2 regions of the Microbacterium sp. SCPM-O-B-15248 (M128) genome follow, and region 2 is predicted to be linked to the other one. Evidence: predicted binding sites of a transcription regulator. Region 2 holds the regulator's gene; the other holds the start of a gene.
The links. Region 2 encodes LexA, which represses DNA repair genes until DNA is damaged. Its sites were predicted from a motif close to TCGAACANNTGTTCGA; they were not measured.
Positions count from the first base shown of each region.

Region 1: AC3E6M_RS03320 (HNH endonuclease signature motif containing protein) is a predicted target of LexA. The motif match lies at 8,647-8,662, and genes of this name have one in related genera.

Region 1 covers NZ_JBYQLI010000002.1:129,853-144,042, forward strand. The annotation lists gene pyrF (orotidine-5'-phosphate decarboxylase) at 1-749, opposite strand, end outside; gene carB (carbamoyl-phosphate synthase large subunit) at 746-4,033, opposite strand; gene carA (glutamine-hydrolyzing carbamoyl-phosphate synthase small subunit) at 4,026-5,198, opposite strand; gene AC3E6M_RS03300 (PH-like domain-containing protein) at 5,195-5,695, opposite strand; gene AC3E6M_RS03305 (dihydroorotase) at 5,692-7,014, opposite strand; gene AC3E6M_RS03310 (aspartate carbamoyltransferase catalytic subunit) at 7,011-7,979, opposite strand; gene pyrR (bifunctional pyr operon transcriptional regulator/uracil phosphoribosyltransferase PyrR) at 7,976-8,506, opposite strand; gene AC3E6M_RS03320 (HNH endonuclease signature motif containing protein) at 8,772-10,268, shown strand; gene AC3E6M_RS03325 (VOC family protein) at 10,595-10,990, opposite strand; gene AC3E6M_RS03330 (Rieske 2Fe-2S domain-containing protein) at 10,994-12,571, opposite strand; gene AC3E6M_RS03335 (DEAD/DEAH box helicase) at 12,658-14,190, opposite strand, start outside.
Region 2 covers NZ_JBYQLI010000008.1:20,928-35,117, reverse strand. The annotation lists gene miaB (tRNA (N6-isopentenyl adenosine(37)-C2)-methylthiotransferase MiaB) at 1-655, shown strand, start outside; gene miaA (tRNA (adenosine(37)-N6)-dimethylallyltransferase MiaA) at 652-1,590, shown strand; gene dapF (diaminopimelate epimerase) at 1,699-2,553, shown strand; gene AC3E6M_RS13495 (class I SAM-dependent methyltransferase) at 2,614-3,258, opposite strand; gene hflX (GTPase HflX) at 3,347-4,864, shown strand; gene AC3E6M_RS13485 (S9 family peptidase) at 4,941-6,827, opposite strand; gene AC3E6M_RS13480 (hypothetical protein) at 6,878-7,867, opposite strand; gene lexA (transcriptional repressor LexA) at 8,044-8,733, opposite strand; gene AC3E6M_RS13470 (LysM peptidoglycan-binding domain-containing protein) at 8,994-9,341, shown strand; gene AC3E6M_RS13465 (histidinol-phosphate transaminase) at 9,366-10,460, shown strand; gene hisB (imidazoleglycerol-phosphate dehydratase HisB) at 10,457-11,071, shown strand; gene hisH (imidazole glycerol phosphate synthase subunit HisH) at 11,068-11,715, shown strand; gene priA (bifunctional 1-(5-phosphoribosyl)-5-((5-phosphoribosylamino)methylideneamino)imidazole-4-carboxamide isomerase/phosphoribosylanthranilate isomerase PriA) at 11,762-12,508, shown strand; gene AC3E6M_RS13445 (SseB family protein) at 12,492-13,271, shown strand; gene AC3E6M_RS13440 (DUF1844 domain-containing protein) at 13,387-13,791, opposite strand; gene infC (translation initiation factor IF-3) at 14,018-14,190, shown strand, end outside.

The sequences.
Region 1 (14,190 bases), on a different contig from region 2:
GACACGTACCCGAACAGGCGTCCGAGATCGGCGGGATCAGCACCCTGCGCACCGAAACCGGGCGCGAGGATCGGCATCCCCGCGAGGGTGATGTCGCCGAGACCGAAGGCCGCGCGGTCCACGGTCGCGCCGACGACGACGCCGATCGAGCCCAGGGCGCCCGGCTGCCCGAGGTTCGCCTCGTTCACGTCGTGCGCGACGCGGGCGGCGACCCGTTCGTGGTCGCCGACGGCCAGGGCGTCCTCGACGACGGCGCTCTGGACCGCACGAGCCTCGGGGTTGCTCGTGGCCGTGAGGACGAACGCGCCCTTCCGCACGCGGAGCGCGGCGGCCAGCGTCGCGCGCAGCGAGTCGGGGCCGAGATAGGGCGTGAGGGTCACGGCATCCGCTTCGAGGGGTGAACCGGGCTCGAGCCACGCCGCGGCGTAGCCCTCCATGGTCGTGCCGATGTCGCCCCGCTTGGCGTCGGCGATGACGAGGAGGCCCGCCGCACGGGCGGCGGCCATCACGTCCTCGAGGGCGGCGAAGCCTGTCGATCCGTAGCGCTCGTAGAACGCCACTTGCGGCTTGACCACACCGACACGGCCGGCGGCGGCCTCGACCACGCGCAGGCCGAACTCGCGCGCGCCCTCGGGCGTGGCATCCAGCCCCCACGCCGACAGCAGCGCGGCGTGGGGGTCGATGCCGACGCACAGGGCGCCGTGGGTCTCGAGGGCAGCGGCCAGCCGCTGGCCGAACGTCTCGCTCACAAGCGACCCGCGCGGTCCACGGCGTACTCCTGCAGGCTGCGCACGGCGAAGCCGTCCTTCATCGCGCCGAGGGCGCTCACGGCCGCGCCGAGCACCGCCATCGTGGTGAACAGCGCCTTGTCGGCGGCGACGGCCGCGGCGCGGATCTCGTAGCCGTCGGCACGGGCCGTGCCGCCGCTCGGGGTGTTGACGATCATGTCGATCTCGCCCGCGTTGATCAGATCGACCACGTTGCGCTGACCGGAGCCCTGCGTCTCGGAGTACTTCTCGACGACCTGGACCCGGATGCCGTTGCGGGCGAGGATCTCGGCCGTGCCCTCGGTCGCCATGAGCTCGAAGCCGAGCTCCTGCAACCGGTGGGCGGGGAGGATCACGGCGCGCTTGTCGGCGTCGGCCACCGAGATGAACACGGTGCCCGAGGTCGGCATGCCGCCGTACGCGGCCTCCTGCGACTTCGCGAACGCGGTCGGGAAGTCGCGGTCGATGCCCATGACCTCACCGGTCGAGCGCATCTCGGGCCCGAGCACGGAGTCGACGGTGTGACCGTCGGCGGTACGGAAGCGCTTGAACGGCAGCACGGCCTCCTTCACGGCGACGGGGGCGTCCAGCGGCACGCGTGAGCCGTCGCTCTCGGGCAGCATGCCCTCGGCGATGAGCTCGGCGACGGTGCTGCCGGCCATGATGCGGCTGGCGGCCTTCGCGAGCGGGATGCCGAGCGCCTTCGACACGAAGGGCACGGTGCGGCTCGCGCGGGGGTTCGCCTCGATGACGTAGAGCACTCCGGCCGAGATGGCGAACTGCACGTTCAGCAGACCCCGGACGCCCACGCCCTGGGCGATCGCGAGCGTGGCCTCGCGGACGCGGTCGACCTCGGTGCGACCGAGGCTCACCGGCGGGAGCGTGCACGAGGAGTCGCCGGAGTGGATGCCGGCCTCTTCGAGGTGCTCCATGACGCCGCCGATGTACAGGTCGGTGCCGTCGTACAGCGCGTCGACGTCGAGTTCGATGGCGTCGTCGAGGAAGCGGTCGACCAGGAGCGGAAGCCCGGGGCCGATGATCGCCTGGTCGGCCACGCGCACGAAGTAGTCGCGCAGCGCGTCGGTCGAGTAGACGATCTCCATGCCGCGGCCGCCGAGCACGAAGCTCGGGCGCACGAGCACCGGGTAGCCGATCTCCTCGGCCACCGTCACGGCGCCCTCGACGTCGATCGCCGTGCCGCTGCGCGGGGCGACGAGTCCGGCGTCGTCGAGCAGACGCGAGAACAGCTCGCGCTCCTCGGCGAGGTCGATCGCCTCGGGGCTCGTGCCGAGGATCGTGTAGCCCGCGGCCTCGATGCCCTTGGCCAGGCCGAGCGGCGTCTGGCCGCCGAGCTGGCAGACGACGCCGAGAATCGTCCCGGACCGGCTCTCGGCGTGGAGCACCTCGAGGACGTCCTCGAGGGTCAGCGGCTCGAAGTAGAGGCGGTCGCTCGTGTCGTAGTCGGTCGACACGGTCTCGGGGTTGCAGTTGACCATGACGGTCTCGTAGCCCGCGTCCGACAGCGCGAACGAGGCGTGCACGCACGAGTAGTCGAACTCGACGCCCTGCCCGATGCGGTTCGGGCCCGAGCCGATGATGACGACCTTCGTGCGGTCCGACGGCGTGACCTCGGTCTCCCAGTCGTAGCTGGAGTAGTGGTACGGCGTCAGGGCCGGGAACTCCCCCGCGCACGTGTCCACCGTCTTGTAGACGGGGCGCACATCGAGGGCGTACCGGATGCCGCGCACCTCGGCCTCGTCGAGCCCGCGGATCTCGGCGATCTGCGCGTCGCTGAAACCGTGCTCCTTCGCGAGGCGCAAGGTGTCGGCATCCAGCTCTCCGGCCTCGCGGATCATCTCGGCGACCTCGTTGATGAGGACGATCTGGTCGATGAACCACGGGTCGATCGCGGTGGCGTCGAACGCCTGCGCGGGCGTCGCGCCGAAGCGCAGCGCCTGCTGCAGCACGACGATGCGTCCGTCGGTCGGCGTCTTCGAGATCTCGAGGAGCTCGTCGACCGAGCGCGACTCGTCGCCCCAGTGGAAGCTCGATCCGCGCTTCTCGAGCGAGCGCAGTGCCTTCTGCAGCGCGGTCGAGTAGTTGCGGCCGATCGCCATGGCCTCGCCCACCGACTTCATGGTGGTCGTCAGCGTCGTGTCGGCCGCGGGGAACTTCTCGAAGTTGAAGCGCGGCACCTTCACCACGACGTAGTCGAGCGTGGGCTCGAAGCTCGCCGGGGTGACCTTGGTGATGTCGTTCGGGATCTCGTCGAGGCGGTAGCCGATCGCGAGCTTCGCGGCGATCTTGGCGATCGGGAAGCCCGTCGCCTTCGACGCGAGCGCCGAGGAGCGCGAGACGCGGGGGTTCATCTCGATGACGATGATGCGCCCGGACTTCGGGTCGACGGCGAACTGGATGTTGCAGCCGCCGGTGTCGACGCCCACGGCACGGATGATGTCGATTCCGATGTCGCGCAGCTTCTGGTACTCGCGGTCGGTGAGCGTCAGCGCGGGGGCCACGGTGATCGAGTCGCCGGTGTGCACGCCCACGGGGTCGACGTTCTCGATCGAGCAGACGACCACCGTGTTGTCGGCGGTGTCGCGCATGAGCTCGAGCTCGTACTCCTTCCACCCGAGGATCGACTCCTCGAGCAGCACCTCGCTCGTCGGCGAGTCGTGCAGGCCGGCGCCGCCGATGCGGCGGAGGTCGGCCTCGTCGTACGCGAAGCCCGAACCGAGCCCGCCCATCGTGAACGAGGGACGCACGACGAGCGGGTAGCCGAGCTTCTCGGCGCCGGCGATGAGCTCGTCCATCGAGTGGCAGATGACGGATGCCGCGACGTCGGCGCCCGCCTCGATCACGAGCTCCTTGAAGATCTGGCGGTCCTCGCCCTTGTTGATCGCCTCGAAGTCGGCGCCGATGAGCTCGACGTCGTACTTCTCGAGGATGCCGCGCTTGTGCAGCTGGATCGCCGCGTTCAGGGCCGTCTGACCGCCGAGCGTGGGGAGGATGGCATCCGGCTTCTCTTTCGCGATGATCGTCTCGATCACCTCGGGGGTGATCGGCTCGATGTAGGTCGCGTCGGCGAAGTCGGGGTCGGTCATGATCGTCGCCGGGTTGGAATTGACGAGGATGACGCGCACCCCCTCTTCGCGGAGGACGCGGCACGCCTGGGTGCCGGAGTAGTCGAACTCGCAGGCCTGACCGATGACGATCGGGCCGGAGCCGATGACGAGGACGGAGTGGATGTCGTCGCGCTTAGGCATTCTTCTTCGTCTCCTGGGTCGCGAGCACCATGTCGCGGAAGCGGTCGAACAGGTAGTTGGCGTCGTGCGGGCCGGAGGCGGCCTCGGGGTGGTACTGCACGCTGAACGCCGGGATGTCGAGGGCGCGGAGGCCCTCGACCACGTTGTCGTTGAGGCCGATGTGGCTGACCTCGACGCGGCCGTAGCCGTGCGGGCTGTCCACGACCTGGTCCAGCGGCGCCTCGACCGCGAAGCCGTGGTTCTGCGAGGTGATCTCCACGCGGCCCGTGGTCTTGTCGAGCACGGGCTGGTTGATGCCGCGGTGACCGAAGGGCAGCTTGTACGTACCGAAACCGAGCGCGCGGCCCAGCAGCTGGTTGCCGAAGCAGATGCCGAAGAAGGGCAGGCCGTCGTCGAGGACGGCGCGCAGGAGCTCGACGTGCTGGTCGGACGCCGAGGGGTCACCGGGACCGTTGGAGTAGAACGCGGCGACCGGCTCGATCGCGCGGATCTCCTCGATCGTGGCGGACTGCGGGAACACGTGCACGTCGAAGCCCCGCGCGGCGAGGTTGTCGATCGTGGATTGCTTGACGCCGAGGTCGAGGACGGCGAGGTTGCCGACGCGCTCCGCCGTCGCCGGGGTCACCTCGACCTCGGTCACCGAGACCTCGGCGGAGAGGTTGCGACCGGCCATGCCGGGGGCCGCGAGCACGCGGCGCAGCTGCTCCTCGGGGTCGAGGCCGGCGGCCTCGCCCGAGAACACGCCGCCGCGCATGCTGCCCGACGAGCGGATCCGGCGCGTGACGGCGCGGGTGTCGAGTCCCGAGATGCCGACGATGCCGTCTTCGACGAGCGCGTCGTCGAGCGAACGGTCGGCGCGCCAGTTCGACACGACGCGCGAAGGGTCGCGCACGACGTAACCGGCGACCCAGATGCGGCGGGACTCGGGGTCTTCGGCGTTGACACCGGTGTTGCCGATGTGCGGGGCCGTCTGCAGCACGATCTGGCCGGCGTAGGACGGGTCGGTGAGGGTCTCCTGGTAGCCGGTCATGCCGGTGGCGAAGACGACCTCGCCGAAGGTCTCACCGCGGGCGCCGTACGCGCGGCCGGGGTAGCGGGTGCCGTCTTCCAGCACCAGGACGGCGGGCTCGCGCGAGATGCGCGGAGGGGAGATCAGGGCGGTCATGCGTCGCTTCCTGTCGTCGTGAGGGGACGGATGGCGTCGGCGAGGGATCGGGCCGAGGCATCCTGGGGTCGGAGGTAGGTGTCGACGATCGTGTCGTCGTCGATGCGCCAGCTGACGCGCGTCAGGCCGTCGCGCTCGACCACGCGGTCGATGGCGACCGTGGCGAGAGCTGCGTCGACGAGGCGGTCGCGGGTGAGCGCGATGCGGGGCTGGCCCGGCAGGTCGAGGGCGATCCCGGCCGAAGTGACCGTGACGTCCACGCGGGAGCGGAAGCCGAGGCCGCGGATGGCCAGACGCTCCAGGGGCTCGCCGTGACGGGTGGTCGCGACGTACAGGCCCGGGAACACGCCCGTCTCCACGGCACCCTCGGGAAGCTCTCCCACCGGTGCGGTGTAGCGCGCATCGCGCCGCGTTCGTCGCATCCATGCCCACGCGAGGAGCGCCAGCAGCACGACGGCGACGCCGGCCATGACCAGCAGCGCGCCTTCGCGGGTCACGCGAGCACCCCGGGTGCCGGCAGCACCGCGCCGTCGATGACGGTCGGGATGCCGGCGCGCACGGTCCAGCGCACCTCGCCGGGGAGCTCTCGGCCGAGGTACGGCGAGTTCTTGCTGCGGCCGCGCAGGTCGCCGAGGCCGAACTCGCGCGACGGGCGCGGGTCGTACAGCGTGAAGCTCGCGGGCTGCCCCTCGGTCAGCGGGGTGCCGTGCCCGTCGAGGCGGCCGATGCGGGCGGGAGTCCGCGACATCACCCGGGCGACATCGGCCCAGTCGAGCAGACCGGTCTCGACCATCGCGGAGTGCACGACGCGCAGGGCGCTCTCGAGCCCCACCATGCCGTTGGCGGCCGCGGCCCACTCGCAGGACTTCGCCTCGGCGGGGTGCGGGGCGTGGTCGGTCGCGACGATGTCGATCGTGCCGTCGGCCAGACCCTCGCGGACGGCGAGGACGTCCTCTTCGCGGCGCAGCGGCGGGTTCACCTTGAAGCGGGCGTCGTAGTCGCGCACGAGCTCGTCGGTCAGCAGCAAGTGGTGCGGGGTCACCTCGGCGGTGACGTTCACGCCGCGCTTCTTGGCCCAACGGATGATGTCGACCGATCCGGCGGTGGAGAGGTGGCACACGTGCAGTCGCGAGCCCACGTGCTCGGCCAGCAGCACGTCGCGCGCGATGATCGACTCCTCGGCGACGGCGGGCCAACCGGCCAGACCCAGCTCGGCCGAGACCGCGCCCTCGTTCATCTGGGCGCCCTCGGTCAGACGCGGGTCCTGCGCGTGCTGCGCGATGACGCCGTCGAACGCCTTCACGTACTCCAGCGCGCGACGCATGATGAGGGGGTCGAAGACGCAGAAGCCGTCGTCGCTGAAGACCCGCACGCGGGCGCGCGAGTCGGCCATCGCGCCGAGCTCGGCGAGACGCTCGCCCTTCTGGCCCACCGTGACGGCGCCGATCGGCTGCACGTGCACGTAGCCCGCGGCTTCGCCGAGGGCCAGCTCCTGCTCGACGACGCCGGCGGTGTCGGCGACGGGCGAGGTGTTCGGCATCGCGAACACGGTGGTGAAGCCGCCCGCGGCGGCCGCTCGCGACCCCGTCTCGACGGTCTCGGACGCCTCGTAGCCGGGTTCGCGCAAGTGCACGTGGAGGTCGACCAGGCCCGGCAGCGCGATGAGACCCTCGGCGTCGACGACGGTCGCGCCCTGGTGCGAGAGACCGGTGCCGGTCTCGGCGATGACGCCGTCGCGGACGAGGAGGTCGGTGGCATCCGCGCCTTCGATCCGCGCGCCGCGCACCAGCAGGGTGTGGGGGGTGGCGTGGCTCATCGCGGGTCCTCTTTCTCGGTGTCGGGCCGTTCGCCCGCAAGCAGCAGGTAGAGCACGGCCATGCGCACGGAGACGCCGTTCGCCACCTGCTCGAGAACCGTCGAGCGCGGCGAGTCGGCGGCTTCGGCGGAGATCTCCAGGCCGCGGTTCATCGGGCCAGGGTGCAGAACGATGCTACCGCCCGGCAGAGCCCCCAGGCGCCGCGCGTCGAGGCCGTAGCGCCGTGAATACTCCCGTTCAGTGGGGAAATATGCCGCATTCATGCGCTCGAGCTGGATGCGGAGCATCATCAGCGCGTCGGGTCCCGCGGCGATCGCACGGTCGAGGTCGTAATCGACCTCGACGGGCCACCCGCTCACGTCCTGCGGCACGAGGGTCGGCGGCGCCACGAGCGTGACGTGGGCGCCGAGGGTGTGCAGGAGCCACACGTTCGATCGGGCGACGCGCGAGTGGAGGATGTCGCCGACGATCGTGACCCGGATGCCGTCGAGCCCGCGGCCGCGGCTGTCGTCTCCGAACAGGCGCTTGCGGATCGTGAACGCGTCCAGCAGCGCCTGCGTCGGGTGGGCGTGCGTGCCGTCGCCGGCGTTGACGACACCGGCGGTGATCCAGCCGCTCGTGGCGAGGGTGCGCGGGGCACCGGACGCGCCGTGGCGGATGACCACGGCATCCGCTCCCATCGCCTGCAGCGTCTGGGCGGTGTCCTGCAGCGACTCGCCCTTGGAGACGCTCGAGCCTTTGGCGGAGAAGTTGATGACATCGGCGCTGAGACGCTTGGCGGCGGCCTCGAACGAGATGCGGGTGCGCGTGGAGTCCTCGAAGAAGAGGTTCACGACGGTCTTGCCGCGCAGCGTCGGGAGCTTCTTGACCTCACGGCGCTGCGTGTCGGCCATGTCCTCGGCGACGTCGAGGATCTCGAGCGCCTCGGCGCGGGTGAGGTCGCGGGTGTCGAGCAGGTGCCTCATGATTCGATCGTCACCTCCTCGATGCCGTCGATCTCGGCGAGGCGCACGTTCACGCGCTCGTCGCGGGCGCTGGGCAGGTTCTTGCCGACGAAATCGGGCCGGATCGGCAGCTCGCGGTGACCGCGGTCGATGAGGGTCGCCAGTCGCACGGCGGCGGGTCGCCCGATGTCTTGCAGGGCGTCGAGGGCGGCGCGGATGCTCCGTCCCGAGAACAGCACGTCGTCGACGAGCACGACGACCTTGCCGTCGATGCCACCCGCCGGGATGCGCGTCGCCTGCGGGGCACGCGTGGGGTTGCGGTGCAGGTCGTCGCGGTACATCGTGACGTCGAGGGCTCCGACCGGCACCGAAGTTCCGCCGAACTCGCTGATCAGCGGCGCGATCCGATCGGCGAGGGTGACGCCGCGGGTCGGGATGCCGAGGAGGACGAGTCCTTCCGGTCCCTTGTTGGACTCCAGGATCTCGTGCGAGATGCGCGTCAAAGCGCGGGCGATGTCGGCATCGTGCATGACGGTGCGCGTACTCATCCGCTGCTCCCTTCTCCGCCTCACGGGACGGGGTTAAAGGTTGCCGTGGTTCTGGGTCGAGTCTAGCGGGTGGCTGCGGGTGAATCCTGATCGGTGTCGGGTGGTGTCGCTCCCCGAGGCCGGTGGCGGTCGAGTTTCATTCGTACATTTGTTCTATGGAAATGCGTGCGCTGACGGATCGCCTCCTGGGGGGAGCGAGCGCATCGTCGCGCTGGTCGCGGGGCGAGAGCTCGCTGCTCTCGATGATGGCCAGGTCATGCGGGTCATGAGCGAGATCACCTCTGCGCGGAATGCGCTCGACGTACTGGCGGCGTGTGCGGCGCGTGTCATCGACGCGCGGTCTTCCCGAGAGCTGGGCGTCGCGGGCTTGGCGCAACGCCAGGGGCACCGCACGGCGACGGAGCTGCTCCAATCGCTGACCGGGCGGAGCAGGAGCGAGGTCTCGCGGTCGGTGAAGACAGGGGGCGATCTGCTCGGTGCCACGACTGTCCTCCCGGGCGACCGCGAGGACGGGTCCCGTGGGGCGGCGTCGAGTGGGGTGCCCGAGAACGTCGGCGGGTGCGCGGAGTGGCTCGAGCTGTTGAGCGATGCGCTCCGTGACGGCGCCGTCAGCCAGGCGCAGTTCCAGGCGATCCGCGTGGGCCTGGGTGAGCCGCCGGTCGAGAGATATCCCGACCTCGATGCGGGCTTCCTGCCGCGCGCGTGGGCGACGGCCGTCGAGAGGCTGATCGATGAGGCGCCGCATCTGCCGGTCGAGGAGCTTCGCGCTTCCGCACGGATTGCGCGGGACCGGCTCGACCCCGTCGGCGTGACACTGCGGTTCGAGGAGCGCTTCGCCGCGCGGTCGTATCGCTCGTGGGTCGACGAGCACGGGCAGCGACACGGACGCTTCGTTTTCGACGATGATGCGGCGGCGTGGGTGGATGCCATTCTGCAGGCCGCGTTGCGTCCGCGGCGGGGGCCCCGGTTCGTCGAGGCGGATGCCGGGAATGCCCCGGGGCTGCGTGACGCCGAGGGGGTGCGTGACGCCGAGGGGCTCCGCGATACCGAGGGTGTCCGTGACGCCCGTGGCGTCGCCGGGTTCCATCCCGCCCGGGACGCCGCCGATGAGCGGTCGGGTGAGCAGATCGCTTACGACACGCTGATCGCGGTGATGCGCACGGGAGCCGCGGCCGACCCGGCGCAGGCGTTCGGCGACCGTCAGCCGGGGGTGCGGATCGTCGTCGAAGGAGCGGCATTCACGGGGCCCGGGGCGGCGGAGAAGGAGCGCGCGCGGACCGAGGTCGCGATCCGCGCCGTCGGGCACCTCGAGGATGTTGGAGAAGCCCTGCCCGCCGGGGTCGTCGAGAGCTACCTCTGCGATGCGGGTGGGGTTCCTGTCTCCCTCGACGACGCAGGACGACCGCTCGATGTCGGTCGACACCAGCGGCTGTTCACGCGGGCGCAGCGGATCGCGATCGCCGTGCGCGACGGCGGCTGCGTCGGGATCGGATGCCGTGCCCCCATCTCCCAGTGCGAGATGCACCACATCGACCACTGGGCCCAGGATCGCGGCCGCACCGACGTCGACGACGGCGTTCCTCTCCGCCGGAACCACCATCTGGGTCTGCACAACCGCGGGGAGAAGATCGTGCGCGAGCGAGACCCGGTGACCGGTCAGGACACGTACTGGTTGCATGCTCCGCCCGACCCGAGAACGGGCGAGGTGCGCCCGCCCTATCGGTTGAGATCGAGGTCACCGCGCCGCTTCGACGCGGCGTGACCGGGCACCCCTCGATGAACATTGCTTCCGCCATCGCGCTGAGCAGGTCGTGACGCGTGAGGAAGAGCCAACCGCGCTCGCCGCACCCGCTACGCCCTCGTGGCCGTGACGCCCATCGCACTCGTTGCGGTCGGGTGGCATCCGTCGTTGCCGGGTGGCACTCGTTGCGGTCGGGTGGCATCCGTCGCTGCCGTGCGGCATCCGTCGCACTCGTTGCTGTCGTGTGGCATCCGTCGTTGCCGTGTGGCATCCGTCGTTTTCGCGTCGTCGAGGCTCACGGCGACCGCAACGGTCCCGCTCGGAGCCAAGTGACCCGCGTCGGTCGGTCACTCCTCTTCGGCGACGATCTCGGCCTTGAAGCCCGCGGAGTCTTCCAGCCACCCGGCGTAGTGCTCCGGGCCGCCGGCGAACGGATACCGCTCCTGGTACAGGGTGCGCCACCCGTGCGCGGGCGCGGCCTCCATCACGGCATCCACCCGCGAACGAGAGCCGCCGAGGAACGCGAGATGGTTCACCCCCGGCGCTCGCCGGTTATGGACGGGCCCGGACAGGTTCGGCGAGGTGGTCAGCGTCAGGTAGGCGCCGTCGCCGGCGCTCCATGACTCCCCCTCCGGCCACGCGCCGCAACGCTCGAACTCGACCGCCGACAGGAGCCAGCCCCACTCCGCGCGTGCCTGCCCGAGGTCGGCGACCCAGATCTCGACGTGATGGAGGCCCGCCACGGGTCAGCGGGCGGTGGCCTCGGCCGGCTCGGAGGCGGCGCGCTCCCCGCTCGGCGTCGAACGGATCGGGTGACCGGTCGTCGTGAGGCACCGACCCGAGGCCAGATCCCACTTCCAGTCATGCAGCGAGCACGTCAGCACGCCGTCCTCGATCTTGCCGGTCTTGGTCAGGTCGGCGCGCAGGTGCGGGCAGCGACGCTGCACGGTCCAGCCGTCGATCTCGGCATCCTCGGTCTGGTCGGACTGCTCGGCGTACCAGTTCTCGACGTACTCGATGCGGTCGCGCGACAGGCACTTCAGGAACGTCGTGAGGAACTCGTTGAACTTGCCCGAACGGCCCACCTCGAACTGCATCGACAGGAAGATCGAGTTCGACCAGTCGATCTCGTGGTCGCGGATGTTCGTCGACACCAGATCGGCGGGGATCGTGTACCAGTAGATGCACTCCTCGCCCGCGTACTCGCGCACCTTCGCCTTGGGGAAGTCGACGACCATGTCGAGTTCGCCGATACGGAAGCGCACCATTCCGCCCACGCCGTTGCGGATCGTGCGGCCGCGGCGGAGCAGCGGCTCCCACCACTCCTTCAAGGCTGCGAGCATCTCGGCCGGCGGGATGATCTCGGCACGGGATGCCTCTTCCGCGGCGATCTCGCTCTGACGGCTGTCGCGCTGCTCGGCGAGGTACGCCCACTTGTCGCCGAAGATGCGGTCGATCTCGGCATCCGTGAAGAGGGTCTGCGTGACCGTGACGTCGGACCCGTGCACCTCGACCTCCGTGCCGGGGAGGAACAGGTGACCCTGCTGATCGGGGCGCAGGTCCTTCATGTGCGCGAGGAATTCGCGCTGGTCGGTGAAGATCGAGTCGTTCTCGAGGCCCGTGCCGTTGTAGCGGAACAGCGCCTCGCGGAGGAACATCGGCGGCCCCGCCATGGGGAACACGTGCGGCGCGTTGACCTTCTCGATGTAGTACATTGCGCGCTTGTTCTGCGCGTCGCGCTTGAGCTGCGCGAAGTTCTGCTTGGCGTCCTGGGGAAGGTCATAGACCATGGGCCACCAGATCGCCCCCGAGACCTGCGTGAAGTACGCGTCGGGGGTGCCGAAGTCGATCAGCTTCTCGAGGTCGAGCGGGTGCGAATCGTTCTGGTTGAGGATCGAGGCAGTGCCGTCGTCGAGAGAGAGCGAGGAGTCGCCGATGGGGCCGTCGGAGGGTGCGCGCAGCGGTGTCACCATGATCTTCAGGTCGCCGTACTGGATGGGCACCCCCGCCTCGGTGCGGACGAGGTTGGTGTAGCCCAGCGCGATGAGGTCCTGCTCGAGGTCGTCGGTGGGGTACTCGGGCAGGAGGACCTTGATGTCCTTCGACACATACCGCTCCAGCATCGCCGGGTCGAAGTGGTCGCGGTGGCGGTGCGAGATGTACAGGAAGTCCGCCGCGCCGAACCGCTCCCAGTCCAGCGCACGGTTGTCGGGGAACGGGAACCACGAGCCGAAGAAGCTCGGTCCGATGACGGGGTCGCAGAGGATGCTGCCGCCTGCCGTCTCGATGAACATTCCCGCGTGGCCGAGGCCGGTGATCTTCATGTCGCTCCTGTCCGTGAGAACCCGTCGAGTCTACGCGGGCGATGGCTGTGCGAGAGGTGGGCGCGGTGGCCGCATCCCGACCCGCGTCAGTCCCCGAGGATCCCCCGGATGTCGTCGGCATCCAGGCTTCGGGCGAACGCGTCGTCGTCGTCGAGCACGGCGCGGGAGAGGGCGGCCTTGCGCTGCTGCAGCTCGAGGACCTTCTCTTCGACCGTGCCCGCCGCAATGAGCCGGTAGACGAACACGCTGCGGGTCTGACCGATGCGGTGGGTGCGGTCGATCGCCTGGGTCTCGGCGGCGGGGTTCCACCACGGGTCGAGCAGGAAGACGTACTCCGCCTCGACGAGGGTGAGGCCGAAGCCGCCCGCCTTGAGGCTGATGAGGAAAACCGGGGCATCACCCTCGCGGAACCGGTCGATCACCTCTCCGCGTCGGGCGGTCGAACCGTCGAGGTGCGCGAACGTCAGGCCCGCGGCATCCAAGCGCTCGGCGGCCAGGTCGAGGAACGACGTGAACTGGCTGAACACGAGCGCTCGGTGACCTTCGGATGCCACCTCGACGAGGCGTTCGAGCAGGACGTCGAGCTTCGCCGAACCGAGGTGCGCGTCGCGCTCGTCGATCAGGGCGGGGGCGAGGGCCAGCATGCGTAAGAGCGTGATCGAGCGGAAGACGATGAAGCGTTGCCGGTCGAGGTCGTCGAGCAGCCCGAGGATCTTCTGCCGCTCGCGCTGCAGGACGCGGTCGTAGAGCTCGCGGTGCGCGGGTCCCAGGGGCACCGCGATCGTCTGCTCCTGCTTGGGCGGGAGGTCGGCGGCCACGACGTCCTTCGTCCGCCGCAGCAGGAACGGGCGCACGCGCGACCGCAACCGAGCGAGACTTCCCCGGCGATGGGCGTCGGCCGCCGCGGCGGAGAGTTCGGTCGGTGAGTCGCCCGGCAGCTGCTCGATCGCCCGGACGTACTCTTCGCGGAAACGCCGGGCCGAGGGGTACAGACCGGGCGCGGTCAGCGCCAGCAGCGCCCACAGGTCGTCCAGGCCGTTCTCGATCGGAGTGCCGGTGACCGCGAAGACCGAGTCCGCCCGCAGCGCGGCGACCGCGCGATGGATGCGGGTCGCGGGGTTCTTCACGAACTGCGCCTCGTCGAGGATCACCCCGGCCCAGTCGGGCTCGGCGAATTCGGCGTCGTCGGTGCGGACCACGCCGTAGGGAGCCACGACGATGTCGGCGCCGTCGGACAGCTGCGCGATCGTGCGCGTGCGACGCACCGCGGTCGCCTCGACGGTGACGACCACCAGCTCGGGCGCGAACCGCGCGGCTTCGGCTCTCCACGTCGGCAGCACGGACGTCGGGGCGATGACGAGCCAGGGCCGCTGCTCTCCCGCGGCCCGAGCATGGGCGATGAGCGCGAGCACCTGCACGGTCTTGCCGAGCCCCATGTCGTCGGCCAGGATGCCGCCCAGCCGGTGCGCGTGCAAGAGTGCGAGCCACGAGAGCCCGGCCCGCTGGTACGGCCGCAGCTCGGCGCGGAAGCCCGCCGGGGTCGCGATCTCGGGCATCTCGGACACATCGCGCAGCGCCCGCGCGAGAGAGCGCCACTCGCCCGCGGCCTCGGATTCGTC
Region 2 (14,190 bases):
GTACCGCAGCGAGCGTTTCCTCGGTATCCTGGACCGCGTCCGCGAGCGCATCCCGCACGCGGCGATTACAACCGACATCATCGTGGGCTTCCCGGGCGAGACGGATGCCGACTTCGACGAGACGATGCGTGTCGTCGAGGCCTCGCGCTTCGCCAGCGCGTTCACCTTCCAGTACTCGATCCGTGAGGGCACACCGGCCGCCACGATGGAGGACCAGGTGCCCAAGGCCGTCGTGCAAGAGCGCTACGAACGACTCGTGGCTCTGCAGGAGCGCATCTCGCTCGAAGAGAACCAGAAGCAGCTCGGGCGTGCGCTCGAGGTGCTGGTCTCCGCGGGCGAGGGCAAGAAGGATGCCGCGACCCGCCGCCTCACCGGTCGCGCCGAAGACAATCGTCTCGTGCACTTCGAGGTGCCCGACGGGTCCGTGCTGCCGCGCCCCGGTGACGTCGTCTCGGTCGTGGTCACCCACGCCGCACCCTTCCACCTGCTCGCGGACGCTCCCGCGGGCGAGCCGCTGCGGATCCGCCGGACACGCGCCGGCGACGCCTGGGACCGTTCGCAGGCGGAGTCGTGCGGCGTGCCCGCCTCGACCGCCGACGAGGGCACCGTTCGCGCCGTCTCGCTGGGCCTGCCGACGCTGCGCATCGGCGGGTGACCGCGGACGAGGTCGCCGCACCGCGACTGTGGGCGATCGTCGGAGCGACCGGGACGGGGAAGACCGGGCTCTCGCTCGACTTCGCCGAGGCACTCGGACGTCGCGGTCGCCCCGCCGAGATCGTCAACGCGGATGCCATGCAGCTGTACCGCGGGATGGACATCGGTACCGCCAAGCTCCCGGTCGCCGAGCGGCGTGGCATCCCGCACCACCTCTTCGACGCGCTCGAGGTGACGGACGAGGCCGCGGTCGCGTGGTACCAGGTGGCGGCGCGCGAGGCGATCTCGGCGATTCACGGGCGCGGCGCCGACGCGATCCTCGTCGGAGGCTCCGGTCTCTATGTCTCGGGCGTCCTCTGGGATTTCCGCTTTCCACCCCGCGACGCGTCCGTGCGGGCGGAACTCGAGGCGTTGCTCGACCGACTCGGTCCCGGTGCTCTGTTCGAGCGGCTCCGTGCGGCGGATCCCACCGCAGCCGAGCGCATCGACCCGCGCAACGGACGCCGCGTCGTGCGCGCCCTCGAAGTGCTCGCGCAAGGCGCGGACACGCACGGCGGTGCCCTTCCCGAGGCGCCGGCCTTCTGGCATCCGTCGACGTCGATCCTCGGCACCGCCTTCGAGCGCGACCAGCTCGTCGGTCTGCTGGACGCGCGAGTGGAGCGCATGTGGGCGGATGGGCTGCTCGACGAGGTTGCCGCGCTCCGGCGCGACGGTCTCGAGCGCGGGGCCACCGCCGCCCGGGCGATCGGGTACGCGCAGGCTCTCGCCGAGCTGCGCGGCGAGGTCACTCGCGACGAGGCGATCGCCCAGACGCAGGCGCTCACGCGTCGCTACGCCCGCCGACAGGTGTCCTGGTTCCGGCGCTATGCCGACGCGCGGTGGGTCGATGCCCGGACGGCCGACGCCGACGCCCTCGCAGCCGAGGTCGAGGGCTGACCGCACGGATCCGGGCGTGCGACCGCGAACAGGGGCTCGGTCGCGCGGCGATCGCCGAGGCCGAACGGCGACGGGCGGCCCTCGGACGCCGTTGCCTAGACTGGGCGCATGGCGACTCTCGCGTTCACCAAGGGCCACGGCACCGGCAACGACTTCGTGGTCGTGTCCGACCCGGACGGCGAGCTCGACCTCTCGGATGACCAGGTCGCGATCCTCTGCGATCGCCACTTCGGCATCGGCGCCGACGGGCTGCTGCGCGTCGTGCGCTCGGCGGCCATCGCCGAGGGGGCGGATGTCGCCGCCTCCGGCGCCGAGTGGTTCATGGACTACCGCAACGCCGACGGATCGAAGGCGGAGATGTGCGGCAACGGCACGCGCGTGTTCGCCCGCTACCTTACGGACACGGGTCTCGCCGACATCACCGGGGGGCTGCGCATCGGCACGCGTGCCGGGGTGAAGACGCTCACGCGCAGCGACCGCGGCTTCGAAGTCGACCTGGGGGAGTTCCGCATCGAGCCGGGCGACGTGCTCGTGCGGGCCAAGGGGCTCCCGGTGGCCCGCCCCGGTGTGGGCGTCGACGTCGGCAATCCTCACGTCGTCGTCGCTCTGTCGTCGGACAGCGAGCTCGACGGCCTCGAGCTCGCTTACCAGCCGGTTCTCGACCCCGCACCGGCCCGCGGCGCGAACGTCGAGTTCGTGGTGCCCGCCGATCCGCTCGTCCACGAGGGTGTCGGCGCGATCAGCATGCGGGTGTTCGAACGCGGTGTCGGCGAGACGCTCAGCTGTGGAACGGGTGTCGCCGCCGCTGCTCTCGCCGTCCGGCACTGGGCGGGTTCGGCCGCGCCGGACTCCTGGGTCGTCGACACTCGCGGTGGCACTCTGGGGGTGCGCACCGCCGACGGCCGCGTGTACCTCTCGGGCCCGGCATCCCTCGTCTTCACCGGCGAGGTCGCCCTCGCCTGAACGCCGTCGTGGCGCGCGTCGTCTGCCCGCCACGGGCCCGTTCGCGGACGAACGGGGGCGTCAGGAGATGACGGCGATGGGTTCGCTCGGCGGGGAGCCGTGACGGCGCACGCGCAGCACGCGGTAGCTGCGGGCGGTCGCCGCGCGGTGCACCGAGAACCCTGTCGGGAAGGTCGCCGAGAGCCACCGCTGCAGGGAGTCGGAGCCGAGGTTGCGCTGCACGACGAACCAGCCGTCGGAGCGGTCCTCGAGCCGGGGGATCCACTGCTCGAGCATCCCGTGCAGCTCGTTCTTGCCGACGCGGATGGGCGGGTTGGAGCGGATGGTGCGGAAGGAGATGTCCGTGGGAACATCTTCGGGCCGCACGGCGTTGATGTTGTCGAGGCCGAGCAGTTGCGCGTTCTGCCTCACGAGGTCGAGTGCGCGTTCGTTGACGTCGACGGCCCAGACGGTCGCGTGCGGAGCGTCCAGGGCGAGGCTCAGCGTGATCGGACCCCACCCGCTCCCCAGGTCGAGGAAGTTCCCGCCGGACGGCGGGGCGGGGGTGTTCGCCAGCAGCACCGATGTCCCGGCATCCAGACGGTCGGGGCTGAAGACTCCACCCGCGGTGACCACCTCGAGCTCACGCCCGGCGAGGCTCACTCGGAGGCGGCGGAACTGCTCGGGACTCGATGGCGACGCGCTGAAATAGTGCTCGCTGCCCATGCCGGAAGCGTAGCGGAACGGAGCCCCGGACGTGGGGGCGACTAAAGTGCGAGGATGCCGCGGCATCGACCGCGGACGAAAGGAACACATGACCGAACACACCACACCCCCGAGCACCGACGAGTCGCCGGTGGATCCGGTCGACCGGGTGCTCTCGCGCGCCGAAGCGCACCGAGGGGTCCGGGTCTTCGGTGCGGCGCAGGCCCTCCAGGACGCCGCCACCGCGTACGGCGGATCGACCGACGGCGATCAGTGGGATCGCGAGGAACGCGCAGCGCTGCGCCGTGTTCCGGGGCTCTCCACCGAGCTCGAGGACGTCACCGAGGTCGAGTACCGCCAGTTGCGACTCGAGAACGTCGTGCTCGTCGGCGTGCACCCGCAGGGCGAGCAGGCGGATGCCGAGAACTCGCTGCGCGAGCTGTCTGCGCTGGCCGAGACCGCCGGCGCCGTCGTGCTCGACGGCGTGCTGCAGCGGCGTCCGCACCCGGACCCGGCGACGTACGTCGGACGGGGCAAGGCGGCGGAGCTGCGCGACATCGTCGCGGCGGTCGGCGCTGACACCGTGATCGCCGACACCGAGCTGGCCCCCAGTCAGCGGCGCGCGCTGGAGGATGTCGTGAAGGTCAAGGTCATCGATCGGACGACCGTGATCCTCGATATCTTCAGCCAGCACGCGAAGAGCCGCGAAGGCAAGGCTCAGGTCGAGCTCGCGCAGCTCGAGTACCTGCTCCCGCGTCTGCGCGGGTGGGGTGACTCGATGTCGCGCCAGGCCGGTGGACAGGTCGGCGCGGGCGGCGCGGGTATGGGGTCGCGCGGTCCGGGTGAGACCAAGATCGAGCTCGACCGCCGCCGGATCCGCACGAAGATGGCGCTGCTGCGCAAGCAGCTGCGCGACTTCGCCCCGGCCCGCGAGGCGAAGCGCGCGGAGCGCAAACGGAACACGATCCCCTCGGTCGCGATCGCGGGGTACACCAACGCCGGGAAGTCGAGTCTGCTCAACCGCCTCACCAGCGCCGGTGTGCTGGTCGAGAACGCCCTGTTCGCGACCCTGGATGCCACCGTCCGCCGCTCCGAGACGACCGACGGGCGCGTCTACACCTTCACCGACACGGTGGGCTTCGTGCGGAACCTGCCGCATCAGCTCGTCGAGGCCTTCCGCTCCACGCTGGAAGAGGTGGGCGACGCCGACGTCATCCTGCACGTCGTCGACGCGTCGCATCCCGATCCGGCGGCGCAGCTGTCGACGGTGCGCGACGTGATGGGCGACGTGCACGCCGATTTCGGCCACGAGATCGTGGTGTTCAACAAGGCCGACCTCCTCGGCCCCGATGATCGTCTGGTGCTCCGGGGCCTCGCTCCCGCGGCGCTGTTCGTGTCGTCGCGCACGGGCGAGGGCATCGACGAGCTGCGCGCCGCGATCGAGGAGGCCCTGCCGCTGCCGGCGGTCGAGGTGCAGGCGGTCGTGCCCTACGACCGCGGCGATCTGGTCTCGGCGGTGCACGAGACCGGCCTCATCCTCGCGCAGGAGCATCGTGAGCAGGGCACGTTCCTTCACGCGCACGTCGGTGCGCGACTCGCGGCCGAACTCGCGCCGTTCTCCGGCTGACACCCCCCGCGCAGAAGACCCCCGCCGACGTCTCGGCGGTGGTCGTCTGCGCGGGCGCGATGCCCCGATGAGCGCGTCAGTCGAGGGCGAGCGTCGGGATTCCGGGCGTCTCGAAACCGAACACCGCGCCGAGGAAGCCCAACTCGCGTTGCAGGGAGTCCACGACGGTCTCGGCCCGACGGAAGCCGTGGCCCTCGCCCTCGTACAGGACGTAGGCGTGCGCGACGCCGTGTTCGACGAGCGCGTCGCGGATGGCTTCGGCTTGCGAGGGGGGAACGACACGGTCTTCGGTGCCCTGCAGGATCAGCAGCGGAACCCGGAACCGCTCGGGATGCGACAGCGGTGATCGCTCGATGTAGACCGCCTCGGCCTCGGGGAGCGCTCCGATGAGGCCGTCGAGGTAGCGCGCCTCGAAGTCGTGGGTGTCTTCGGCCAGCGCGCGGGCATCCCCGACGCCATAGCGCGAGATGCCGGCCGAGAACACCTCGGTGTTCGTGACGGCGGCCAGCACCGTCCACCCGCCCGCCGACCCGCCCGCGATCGCGAGGCGCGCGGGGTCGGCGAGACCCGCGTCGGCGAGGGCGGATGCCGCGGCGGCGACGTCGTCGACATCGACGACGCCCCACTGGCCGCGCAACCGCTCGCGATACGCGCGACCGTAGCCGGTGGACCCGCCGTAGTTGACGTCGAGCACCCCGATGCCGCGGCTGGTGAAGAACGCGGTCTTCACCGACGGCGATGGGCCCACGTGCGAGGTGGGACCGCCGTGCACGAGGACGACGTAGGGAGGACGCTCGTCGGCGGGGCCGACGTGGTCGGGGCTGGTCGGGGCGTACGCGAACGCGTGCACCGGACCGTGCGGCCCCTCCGCCGTCAGAGCACGGGCGACCGGCATCCATTCGATCCCCGGGTGGTCGCCGCCGGTGACGAGCTCGGCGTCTCCCGAGTCGAGGTCGATCACCCACAGGCCGGCGAGGCCCGTCGCGTCGGAGCCGGAGACGAGGGCGCGCGATCCGCGGACGTCGTCGATCGAGGCACCCGCGCACACGGGCACGTCGAGGGGGCGCACGCCGCTCGGGGCGATCTCGACGACCTCGTCGGCGCCATCGGTGCGGACCGCCACGATGCGGCCGTCCGAAGTCGCCCCGAACCACCGCGTGCCCAGCACCCACACTCCACCCCCGGTGTCGGCGTCGGCCGGGGCCACGGCCTGCGGGTCCTCGCCGATGCGCAGCCGGAAGAGATTCCAGCGCCCGTCGGGGTCGTCGGTGTACAGCAGCTCGTCGTCGGCCATCCACACCGGCTGGAGGGGCGCGCGACGCGCACCGCCCGCGAGCTCGCGCACGGTACCCGTCGCGAGGTCGCGGACACGCACGGTCGTGGCATCCCACGGCATGTCGGGGTGATTCCACGCCGTCCAGGCCAGTCGTCGCCCGTCCGGCGAAAGCGCGGGGTGGACCAGGAAATCGCTGCCCTCGGCGAGGATCTCGGCCTCGGAGCCGTCGAGCGGGATCCGCACGATGGCGCGGGCCGGGACCCGGGCCTCGCCGTGGACCTCGCGTACCGCCAGCAGCGAGCCGTGCTGCCAGGACAGTCCGCCGTGCCGTACGCCGGCGGAGGCCGGGGTCAGGGGTCGTGGCTCGCCGCCGGGAGCGAGCGCGTAGACGCGTTGATCGGTCTTCTCGACGTAGTAGAGCTCGCCGTCGTCGGAGGCCGTCCAGGCGCCGCCGCCGTACTCGTGCACCGAGGAGCGCGCATTCGCGGGCGCCGGCAGCACGGTCTCGACCGCGCCGTCGGCGCGTCGACGGCGAACGGCGACGCGGCCGCCTTCGCTCGGAACGGATTCGCCCCACCAGATCTCGTCCCCGACGATCCGCGCCCCGTCGATGCGGGGCGACGACTGCGCGACGCGCTCGGGGGAGAGGGGAGAGGGCCAGGAACCGTAGGGGAGCGTCGAGGGCATGGCATCCACCCTACGGACGGGGGCGGACACGGTCGCGCGGCGGCACGGGCTCAGCCCCCGACGGGTTGCCGCACGATGCCGAGGCCGGCGGCCCAGTCTCGGACGATCTGCCGCTGGCTGTCGTCGCAGGTGTAGCCGTAGCCGACGCTCACCTCCCAGTACGAGAACTCGTCGATGGGGACCTCGTGCTCCAGCGACCACCCGTCGAGGAAGGTGAGCGCGTAGCAGTCCGCCATCGTCTCGACATCACCGGCGAACGCGGGGAGGGCGCTCTGGGTGGCTTCGGGGTTCGTGAACTGCAGGACGTGGGCGAACTCGTGGTACGCGATGCCGGTGCGGATCCAGTCCGTCATCGTCTCGTCCGTCCGCGTCGCGCCGTTGACGCGCACGGTGAAGGGGTCGGTGCTCGAGACGCACGCCAGGGCGTCGGCGCCGCACGGCGTGCCCCCCTCGTCGACGGCCATCGACACCCAGCCGCGACCGAGCGAGTCGAGGGTCGACTCCCAGGGCGTTCCGGACGCGTTGGCCGCGCCCTGGACACGCGCCGCGTCGGCGCGCGATGCCAGATCGGTCGCGAATGCCTCGACCTCGGCCACGTCCCTGCTCAGGGCGTCGGCGTTGCTCCGATGGATCCACGCGTGGTCTGCGAACTCCTCGACGCGAGCCCAGGGGACGAGCGTCGCGAAGGGAAGCCCGACAAGCGGCTCGACCGTCTCGTACAGGCCGGCCATGGCCGCACCGAACTGCTCCTTGCGGTCGATCAGCTCGCGTTGCTCCTCGATCTGTCGCTGCTGGTCGGTGATCTGCTGTCGCTGGTCGGTGATCTGCGAACGTGCGCCGTCGAGCTGCATCGCCAGCCACAGGATGCCGAGCCCAGCGGCGACGGCGACGAGCGCGAGCAGGCACGAGAGCACGACGATGCCCGTACGGGGCCGGCGCCCGGTCGGAGGGAGGGGCGGTGGGGACGCGGAGGCGATGTCGGGGAGGACCTCGACGGAGTGCTCGGGCGACGGCTGTCCGGTGGGGGAGGTGGAGGTCACGACGCTCGCTCTCTCGATGTGTCCTGTCATGGTAGGGGCCCCGGTGCTCCGGCTGCGGCGCCTGTGCATAACCGGCGGTGGGCGCGTGCGCGGCGACCCGTCGGCGGGGTCGACGAACGACGAAGGCCGGATGCCACTTCGCGTGGCATCCGGCCTTCCGGTATCGGTCGGCGGCGTCAGACCGTCCGCAGCACCGCGACGACGCGCCCGAGCACGACGGCCTCGTCGCCGAGAATCGGCTCGAAGGCGGAGTTGCGGGGGAGGAGCCACGTGTGGCCGTCGCGGCGGCGGAACGTCTTCACCGTGGCCTCGCCGTCGAGCATCGCGGCGACGATCTCACCGTTCTCGGCCGTGGCTTGCGTGCGGACGACGACCCAGTCGCCGTCGCAGATGGCCGCGTCGATCATGGAATCGCCCGAGACCTTGAGCATGAACAGCTCGCCCTTGCCGACGAGCTGACGGGGGAGGGGGAAGATCTCCTCGACCTGCTGATCGGCGGTGATGGGGACGCCCGCGGCGATGCGGCCGACCAGGGGGACGAGGGCGGCGTCGCCCACGGCGGGTGCGGTGTCGGCGGGGTTCTCTGCGGCGGTGCCGGGCAGGTCGATCAGCACCTCCATCGCGCGGGTCTTTCCGGGGTCGCGGCGCAGGTATCCGCTCAGCTCCAGCTGGTTGAGCTGATGCGTGACGCTCGAGAGCGACTTCAGCCCCACGGCGTCGCCGATCTCGCGCATGCTCGGCGGATACCCGTGCCGCGCGATCGAGCGCTGGATGACTTCGAGGATCGCCAGCTGCTTGTCGCTGAGGCTCTTCCGTCGCCGCGTCTGCGGTCTTTCGCGGCCGCCCGCGGTCGTCGCGTCGGTCATGTGTGCTCCCCTCGCACCGCGCTGTCGAAGCGGCGGAAATTCGAATGTCGGAGGTCCGTGGTGGGGTCTCCTCGTCGAAACCGTATCCGGTGAACGACCCGATCGATGCGGAGCGCTCCGCGTGTCGCGTTCGATCGGTCTCCGATAGCCCTGGTCTTGACAGTCCCGCAGTATCGAATATAGATTCGGAATACAGATTCGCACAGCCACCCTCCCGGCCGAGGGTGGCGTGCGAATCTCTCCCCACCGAGGAGCACATCATGAGCAGCATCGCCATCACCCCCACGACCCGCCTGCGGTTGACCGCGCGCGGACGTCGTGTGTTCGCTTTCCTCGCCGCTCTGCCGGTCGTTGTCGCGCTATCCGTCGCCGTCGTCGGCGGCGGAGCCGCGCTCGCGTCGAACGACAGCGGTGCCTCGGCGGGGGCGTTCGCTGAGATCACGGTCATGAGCGGCGAAACCCTCTGGTCGATCGCCGAAGACGTCGCTCCGGGTGCCGACCCCCGCGACGTGGTGGCAGAGATCACGCGGTTGAACGCTCTCGAAGACGCATCGGTCGCGGCCGGCCAGCGCATCGCGATCCCGGCCGCCTACGTCGCCGGGAGGTGAGCCCCGGCGTCGTCGCCGCCTACGATGGGTGAGGTGACCGTGCGCCTCGATGACCTGCCTCTTCGCGACGACTTGCGGGGCATGACCCCGTACGGAGCCCCGCAAGCCGCACTCCCTGTCGCCCTCAACGTGAACGAGAACACGCATCCCGTTCCCTCCGAGGTCGCCGACGACATCCTGGATGCCATCGCCCGCGCACTGCGCGACGTCAACCGCTATCCCGACCGTGAGTTCACCGGTCTCCGCGAGGCGTTCGCCGACTACCTGGGGCACGGGCTCGTCCGCGAGCAGATCTGGGCGGCCAACGGGTCGAACGAGGTCCTGCAGCACATCCTCCAGGCCTTCGGTGGTCCAGGGCGTCGGGCCATGGGTTTCGCTCCCAGCTACTCGATGTATCCGATCCTGACGCGGGCGACCGGTGCCGAATGGATCGCGGGGGAGCGCGAGCACGACTTCACGCTCAGCCCGGCCTCCGCCGCCGAGCAGGTCGTGCGCGAGAACCCCGACGTCGTCTTCCTGTGTGCGCCGAACAACCCGACGGGCACGCCCCTCGGTCTCGACGTGATCGAGGCGGTCTACGCCGTGACCGACGGCATCGTCATCGTCGACGAGGCGTACCAGGAGTTCGCCCCGCACGACCAGCCCTCCGCGGTGACGCTCCTCCCCGGACGCCCGCGCCTGGTGGTGTCCCGCACGATGAGTAAGGCGTTCGCATTCGCCGGCGCGCGGGTGGGATATCTCGCCGCCGACCCGGCGGTCATCGACGCCTTGCGTCTGGTCCGCCTGCCGTACCACCTCAGCGCGCTGACGCAGGCGGCGGCGACGGCCGCGCTCGGGCATGCGGACACGATGCTGTCGATGGTCGACGAGATCGTCGCTCAGCGCGACCGGATCTCGGCCACGGTGGCGGCACTGGGCTACACGGCACACGAGTCGTGGACGAACTTCGTGCTCTTCGGCGGGGTCGACGACCCCGCGGCCACGTGGAAAGCGCTGTATGACCGCGGGGTGCTCATCCGCGACGTGGGCATCGCTCACCACTTGCGCGTCACGGCGGGTACCGCCGACGAGACGACCGCGTTCCTGGATGCACTGGCCTCGGTAGGATCGCGAGCATGACCGGCCCCGCCACGCCCCGCACCGCATCGATCGTCCGCGAGACGAGCGAGTCGCGCGTCGAGCTGTCCCTCGACCTCGATGGGACCGGCGCGAGCGAGATCTCCACGAGCGTGCCGTTCTTCGATCACATGCTCACGGCGTTCGCGAAGCACTCGCTCACCGACCTGCGCGTCACCTCCGTAGGCGACACGCACATCGACGCGCACCACACCGTCGAGGACACCTCGATCGTGCTCGGTCAGGCGATCCGCCAGGCGCTCGGTGACAAGTCCGGCATCGCCCGGTACGGCGATGCCCTCGTTCCGCTGGACGAAGCGCTCGCGCAGGCCGTCGTCGACATCAGCGGACGTCCGTATCTCGTGCACACCGGAGAGCCCGCGGGCTTCGAGCACCACTTGATCGGCGGGCACTTCACCGGCTCGCTCGTGCGCCACTCGTTCGAGGCCATCTCGATCCACGCGGGACTGACGGTGCACGTACGCGTCCTGGGCGGGCGCGACCCGCACCACATCGCCGAGGCCGAGTACAAGGCCCTCGCCCGTGCGTTCCGCCAGGCCAAGGCCCTGGATCCCTTCGTCGACGGCATCCCGAGCACCAAGGGCGCCCTGTGAGCAAGCCCGTCGTCGCTGTCCTCGACTACGGCTCGGGCAACGTCCACTCGGCCGTCAAGGCGCTCATCGTGGCGGGGGCCGATGCGCGCTTGACTTCCGATCGCTCCCTTCTCCTCGACGCCGACGGGCTGCTCGTCCCCGGAGTCGGGGCCTTCAGCGCCGTGATGGACGCGCTCAACGCCAGCCGCGGCGGCGAGATCATCGATCGTCGACTCGCCGGAGGTCGCCCGGTGCTCGGCATCTGCGTGGGGATGCAGGTGATGTTCGGGCGTGGCATCGAACGCGGGACCGACACGGAAGGGCTGGGCGAGTGGCCCGGCACCGTGTCCGAACTTGCGGCGCCGGTGCTTCCGCACATGGGGTGGAACACGGTTTCGGCCGGCGAGGGCTCTCGCCTGTTCGACGGCATCGGCGACGAGCGGTTCTACTTCGTCCACTCCTACGCCGCGCAAGAATGGCAGCTCGAGGTCACGCCGCCGTTCCCCGAGCCGGTGTTGACGTGGTGCACGTACGGCGCGCCGTTCCTCGCCGCGGTCGAGAACGGTCCGTTGGCGGCGACCCAGTTCCACCCCGAGAAGTCGGGGGAAGCCGGCATCCGTCTGCTGGCGAATTGGATCGACGGGCTGCGCGCGACTACTGTGTGACCTCGTGCCCGGGGCTGGCGAGAGGCGCCTGCCGGCACGAGGAGCCATGAACGATTTCGCGTCCACGCCCGAGCTTGTCCTTCTGCCCGCGGTTGATGTCGCCGACGGCAAGGCCGTCCGACTGACCCAGGGAGAGGCGGGCACCGAGACCAGCTACGGCGACCCGGTGGATGCCGCGCTGGACTTCGCGCGCCAGGGTGCGGCGTGGATCCACCTCGTCGACCTCGACGCCGCGTTCGGCCGCGGCAACAACACCGCGGTGATGCGCAAGGTCATCAAGCAGGTCAAGGGCGTGCAGGTCGAGCTCTCCGGCGGCATCCGTGACGACCGGTCCCTGGAGGCGGCTCTGGAGAGCGGCGCCAGTCGCATCAACCTGGGTACCGCCGCCCTGGAGAACCCCGAGTGGGCCGCGGACGTCATCAACCGCTACGGCGAGGCGATCGCGGTCGGGCTCGACGTGCGCGGCACGACCCTGGCCGCCCGCGGATGGACGCGCGACGGCGGCGACCTGTGGACGGTGCTCGAGCGTCTCGAGGACGCCGGCTGCAGCCGGTACGTCGTGACCGATGTCACCAAGGACGGCACGCTCCGCGGCCCCAACCTCGAGCTTCTGCGCGAGCTGACGCAGCGCACGCCGAAGCCCATCGTGGCCTCCGGCGGAGTGTCGAGCCTCGACGACATCGTGGCGCTGCGCGAGCTGGTGCCGCTCGGCGTCGAAGGGGCGATCGTGGGCAAGGCCCTCTACGCGGGCCAGTTCACCCTCGCCGAGGCGCTGGATGTCGCCGGGCACTGACGACCATCGCGCCGACTCGGCGGGCGTCCCTTGGGAGGGGCGTCGTTTCGAGTCGAACCCGCACTCCGGTGACGACGGTTCTGCCGACCCCGCCCTCTTGATCGCCCTGCAGGCCGTCTCGACGGGGGAGGGCGACGCCCGTGCCGTCGTCGAGGCCTACCGCACCGCTCGCCTGCTGATCCCGCTCGTCGCCGAGAAGGGCGACCACGGCGTCGGCCCGCACGGGCTGGAGGTCGACAAGACGCAAGAGCTGTCGATCGTGACGGTGGCCGCCCCCGACGGCCGCAAGGTGTTGCCGGTGTTCAGCTCGGTCGAGGCGATGCAGCGCTGGGATGCCACCGCGCGCCCTGTCCCCGCGGACGGCCGCCGCACCGCTCTGGCGGCGGCGTCGGAAGACACCGAGTTGATCGTCATCGATCCGACTTCCGAGACCGAATTCGTGTTGCGCCGCCCCGCGGTGTGGGCGATCGCTCAGGGGGAGGCGTGGGAGCCCGCGCACGTGTCCCCGGCCGTGTTCACGGGCCTGCAGGAGAGCATCTCCGGTGAGCTGGCGGTGCTCGACCTCGCCGTGCAGCCGGGGGACCCGTTCGGGCGGTTGCGCGGCCCCGAGCTGGTCGTGCACCTGCGGCTCATGGCCGGCCTCGCGCAGGACGAGCTCGACGCGGTCCTCGCGCGCCTCGCGCGTCGGTGGGCGGCGGACGACCGGGTCGCCGTGCTCGTGGACTCCCTGACGGTGAAGCTGCACCGCCCCACCGACATCTGACCGCCTCCACGTCGTCGCGAGAACAGGCTTCGCGTCGAGAACAGTCTGTTTCGCGCGCCCGCCGAATCGCCCTGTTCCCGCGGCATCGGGAGGCCGGTACCGAGGTTCCCGCGACCTACGTGACGGGACCCGTCCACTTCTCGCCCGGACCCTTGCCGATCGGGTCGGGGATGACCGAGGCCTCGCGGAACGCGAGCTGCAGCGATCGCAGACCGTCGCGGAGCGATCGGGCGTGCATGTCGCTGATCTCGGGCGCCCCGGCGGTGATGAGGCCGGCGAGGGCGTTGATGAGCTTGCGGGCCTCGTCGAGGTCGAGCTGCTGCTGCGGGTCGTCGGCGAGTCCGACCTTGATCGCCGCGGCGCTCATGAGGTGGACGGCGGTCGTGGTGATGACCTCGACGGCGGGGACGTCGGCGATGTCGCGGGAGGCGGAGGCGGAGACGCGCTCCTGCTCCTCCCACCTCGCAAGACGCTCGGCGTCCTGGGCGGCGCGGCTGTCGTCGGGGGGAATCGTGTCCACGTGTTTCTCTCTGCTAGACTATGGCGGGCTTCGGAGTGTTCTGCTCCGTACGAAAGAGGATGACATCCCACCCGCGCTTGCCGCTCCAGGCTACCGGGTTCCCGCACTCCGCTCCGTTCCGTACAGAGCTGTCAGGGTGCAGAAGCCGGTGCTCTGAGCACCGTGCCGGGTGGCATGTTCTCCTCTTCGCCCGCGATTCCCATGGATCGCGGCGGCCGCCATCCGCATGAAAGAGGAGTTCCGCATCAGCGATCCCCGCACCAACGAGCGCATCCGAGTCCCGGAGGTCCGTCTCGTCGGACCCAACGGCGAGCAGGTCGGCATCGTCCGAATCGAAGCTGCGCTGCGCCTGGCCCAGGAAGCGGACCTCGACCTGGTCGAGGTTGCGCCGAGCTCGAA